DNA from 2 places in the Nocardioides sp. YJ-D4 genome. Region 2 is predicted to be linked to the other one. Evidence: predicted binding sites of a transcription regulator. Region 2 holds the regulator's gene; the other holds the start of a gene.

Region 1 (2,196 bases), 1.3 Mb from region 2:
CTCGGCGGCCTGCGCGAAGTGGCCGGCCAGAGCGCGGGAGAGGACGGCGGCGGTGCGCTGGGCGACCAGGAGGCTGAGCGTGCCGCCGGGACGGAGCACCTCGCGGATCCCTGCCAGCGCCGCTGCGGGGTCGGGGACGACCTCGAGGACACCGTGGCAGAGCACCACGTCGGCACCGCTGGGGTCGGCGACGTCGGAGAGTGCGGCGAGGTCGCCCTGGCGCGCGTCGACGGAGACGCCGGCCTCGCGGGCCCGGCGGTCGAGCGCGGCCAGCGCATCGGGGCTGGGGTCGACGACGGTGACCCGGTGGCCGAGCCCGGCGATGCGTACGGCTGAGGTGCCGGTGCCGCCGCCGATGTCGAGGACGTCGAGCGGGCCGGAGGCCAGGACCGGGTCGAGCGCGTCCCAGACGGCGACGGTCCGGGCGCCTGCCCGACGACTGGTTGAAGCGGAGCCAGCTGACATGAGGCCAAGCGTAGGCCCTGCCTCCCACCCTGCGTACGCCACACCTGGATCAGCCCACGAGGCGGTCGTGCCGGGACAGGGTGGCCTGCGAGGTGTGAGCCATCAGCCCGAGCGACTCCTCGACGACGGCGAGGAACCGGTCGGCGTCACGCACCTGCTCGTCGGCCTCCTCCGCGGTGACCGCACGGATCGAGCCGGCCTCCGCGGCAGCGCGCTTGGCGGCGCCGGCGGCGAAGTAGTCGGCCCACTCCGAGAGCTCGGGCGCGACCTTCTTGAGGCGGACCCAGGCGTTCCACGGGCGACGGCGACCGGCGCGGCTCGCGGCCTCGACGGGATCGGTGCGGGCGGCGATCAGCGCGGCGGCGGCCTGGAGCGCGGCGACGTGAGCGATGGCGTACCTGCTCGGCACGTCGTCGGCCACGATCGCCTCCGCGAGGGTCTCGGTGGCTCGGAAGAGGTAGCTGTGCGTCGTGGCCGGCAGCAGATGCATCGGGTCGTCCTTCTCGCTCACGGTCGACCCCGCAGTGGACGGCTCCGGCGGGCGTCGGGGGTCGAGGACGACGCCCGCCAGAGCCTGGTTGTTCGAACATCTGTTCGAACACGTGATCAAACTACACCCCGCCACCGACAGTCACAAGGACGAATCGAGGACGGGGCGTGTCGAGGGGTGGTGCGGGTCGCTCAGTCGTCGGCGACGGCGCCGCGGATGAGGTGCGGCGGGTGGATGTAGCGGGTGTTGGCCGGCAGCCACATGACCACCAGCAGCCCCGCGGCGATGACGATCGCGATCGTGGTGAGCACGCTGATGATCACCGGCGGGCCGGTCAGGATGCCGCCGACGCTGGCCACCGCGGAGATGAACACCAGGAAGGTGATCGTGATGCGGGCCCACTCGAAGCCGTTGCGGAGGAAGACCGCGAGCACACCGAGCATGCCGGCCATGACACCGAACAGAGTGATCGCCGGGGCGATGAAGGCCGGCGCGCTGACCCGGTTGTCGGTGGGCGGGTTGATGAGGGCCTCGAGCCCCTCGGTCTCCAGGATGCGCTTGGCCGAGGCGTTGCCCTCCGCCCACGCGCGCACCAGGTCATCGGAACGCAGCACCATGACCACGACCACGACGGCGCTGAACGCGATCAGACCGACGATCAGCCGGACCGCCCACGTCATCTCCCGCGGCACGGGCTCAGCAGCGAGGGCCGCCACCTCGACAGCGGTCTCCAGGTCCTCGTTCACGACCACACCTTCGTTCTCGTCGGGTGTCGTCATGGTCATCCGGTCTCCTTGCGACGTGGGGGGAACTCTGCGTTGATCAGCCCATTCTGCCGCACGGGGCACAACGGAGGTAAATACGGGATCGGGTGCGCCTGGTCTCGGGCCGACGTGACTCGGTCTCGACCCGCTTCGCGGCTTCGCAAGCTCAGTCGCTGCGCTCGCTCGACCTCCTCCCGTTGCGGCCGCGCTCGTTCCTCGCGCGGTCGCAGGCTCGGATGTCGGTGTCGTACGCCAAGATGTCCCCATGGAATCTCTAGCGCTGACCTTCTCCAGCGGGTGGGCCAGTGGCATCAACGCCTATCTGGTCGTGCTGGTGCTCGGCGTCGTGCAGCGTACGACGGGGGCCGAGGAGATCCCGGACGTGCTCGGCACCTGGCCGGTGCTGGCGGCCGCCGGGGCGATGTTCGCGATCGAGTTCGTCGCGGACAAGGTGCCCTACGTCGACTCGACGTGGGA
Region 2 (2,196 bases):
CCCGCCGCCCGCCCCGCAGCCCTACTACTCCAGCCCGCCGACACCGACGTCGACGCCGCAGAGCACTTCGGGGTACGGCTCGCAGGGATACGGCACGGACAGCTACCCCACCCAGCAGGCCGGCTCCCCTCAGTATCAGTCGGGCGCCTACCAGACCCCGACCGGCTACGGCCAGACCGGCTCGCGGGCTCGCCTGACCCAGGACCCCGCCGCGACCCAGGCGATGCCCACCCAGCGCCAGCCCCAGGAACCGACGGCCGAGCCGGACGACGAGTGGCCGCCGCGACACAGCACACGCAACAAGCAGTGGCCGCCTGCCGAGCCGGACAGCCCCTACCGCGGGCGCCACTGACCCGACACAGCGAGAGTGCTGCAGACGCTTCCCATCGTCTGCAGCACTCTCACTTTTCCCCGGTAGCCGGCCGCCAGGGTCGAAGGAGCAGCCGGACATCTATGCGGCGCCGCCTACGGCGCGGTCGGAACGATCAGCGTCTGTCCGGACACGAGCATCGAGGACTCGAGACCGTTGAGCTCCTTGATCCTCTGCTCCATCTCCCGAATCGAGGAGTCGGTGCCGGCGACGGCCTTCGAGGAAATGTCCCAGAGCGTGTCGCCATCGCCGACGACCATCGTGTGGGCGGAGGTGGAGGGGCTTTTGTCGGCACCGTTCTCCACCGCGAACGCCACCCGCGCCCCGATCAGCGCGATCCCGAAGAGCACGACGAGCGCGAATGCGAACACGACGACTCGGCCGCGACGCGTGAGCCGCACGGTCGAGCGACGCACCTCCGGCGCCGGACGCGGCGGCTCGGCTACGGGCAGCACATAGACGGTTGCACTCATCTCACGGCCTCCTGATCACAAGTCTCTCGATCACGTGTTCGATCGAGCACATGTTCGAAGGTAGATCACGTGTTCGAACAACGCAAGTAGCGACCCCAAGAATTTTCGAACGCCGACACGCGCCGCCCGCGAGGTCGAACAAATGTTTGATGTCGTGGTGCCAGAGGGACTAATGTGATGACATGACCACGCAGAAGACAGGCACCGGATCAGGCGGTTCGAAGAAGAGCCGCGTCCGCGAGCTGCCCGACGGGCCGCCGGACGCGACCGGGCTCACGCCGCGTCAGCAGCGCATCCTCGCTCACCTGCGCGACAGCATCGAGCAGCGCGGCTACCCGCCCAGCATGCGCGAGATCGGGGCCGCGGTCGGGCTGACCAGCACCAGCAGCGTCGCCCACCAGCTCCGTGCGCTCGAGCAGCGTGGTCTGATCCGCAAGGACCCGAAGCGACCGCGCGCTCTCGAGGTCTTCCTCCCGGAGGTGATGGCCCACCGCAAGGCCATGTCCGGCGAGGAGCCCGAGTCGACGATCACCGCCGAGGCCGACATCAACCCCAACCCCGACGCCGCCATGGTCCCCCTGGTCGGGCGGATCGCGGCCGGTGGCCCGATCCTGGCCGAGGAGACCTCGAGCCAGCAGAGCATCGAGGACGTCTTCCCGCTGCCCAAGCAGCTGGTCGGCAACGGCGACCTCTTCCTGCTCTCGGTCTCCGGTGACTCGATGGTCGACGCGGCGATCTGCGACGGCGACTTCGTGGTCGTGCGCCAGCAGCCGACCGCCGAGAACGGCGAGATCGTGGCCGCGCTGATCGACGGCGAGGCCACGGTCAAGACGCTCTCCCGCAAGGACGGCAAGGTCTGGCTGCTGCCGCACAACGCGGCGTACGAGCCGATCGACGGCACCCACGCGACCATCCTCGGCAAGGTGACGGCGGTTCTGCGAAGCCTCTGAGCCCTCCCGGAACCAGTCGGGGAACACTGCGTGAAATCCAGCCGCCGGCCCATGACAGGGCCGGCGGCTGCGTCGTTCCATACAGCGTGACCCAGACGCAGATCGACCGCCGGACCCTCATCGCCGCCGGGCTGGCGACCGCCGCAGGGGCCGGAGCCATCGCTCTTCCCGAGCCCGCCGAGGCCGCGGGCAGCACGCTCAACCACTTCCAGCACGGTGTCGCCTCCGGTGACCCGCTCCCGGACCGCGTGGTCATCTGGACCCGGGTCACGCCGACCGCGGACGCGACCCCGGGGTCCGGGCAGGGTGAGGAGGTCCTGGTCCGCTGGGAGGTGTCACCCACCGCCGACTTCGGCCGCGTCACCGCGAAGGGATCCCAGCAGACGGGCCCCGACCGCGACCA

What was found. Region 2 encodes LexA, which represses DNA repair genes until DNA is damaged. Its sites were predicted from a motif close to TCGAACANNTGTTCGA; they were not measured.
Region 1: ACW14X_RS04535 (SAV_6107 family HEPN domain-containing protein) is a predicted target of LexA. The motif match lies at 1,048-1,063, and genes of this name have one in related genera.

The regions. Positions count from the first base shown of each region.
Region 1 is NZ_CM132932.1:941,918-944,113, forward strand. It holds gene ACW14X_RS04530 (methyltransferase domain-containing protein) at 1-465, opposite strand, end outside; gene ACW14X_RS04535 (SAV_6107 family HEPN domain-containing protein) at 515-976, opposite strand; gene ACW14X_RS04540 (hypothetical protein) at 1,147-1,740, opposite strand; gene ACW14X_RS04545 (DUF4126 domain-containing protein) at 1,985-2,196, shown strand, end outside.
Region 2 is NZ_CM132932.1:2,285,385-2,287,580, forward strand. It holds gene ACW14X_RS10845 (hypothetical protein) at 1-352, shown strand, start outside; gene ACW14X_RS10850 (LysM peptidoglycan-binding domain-containing protein) at 466-843, opposite strand; gene lexA (transcriptional repressor LexA) at 1,026-1,793, shown strand; gene ACW14X_RS10860 (alkaline phosphatase D family protein) at 1,880-2,196, shown strand, end outside.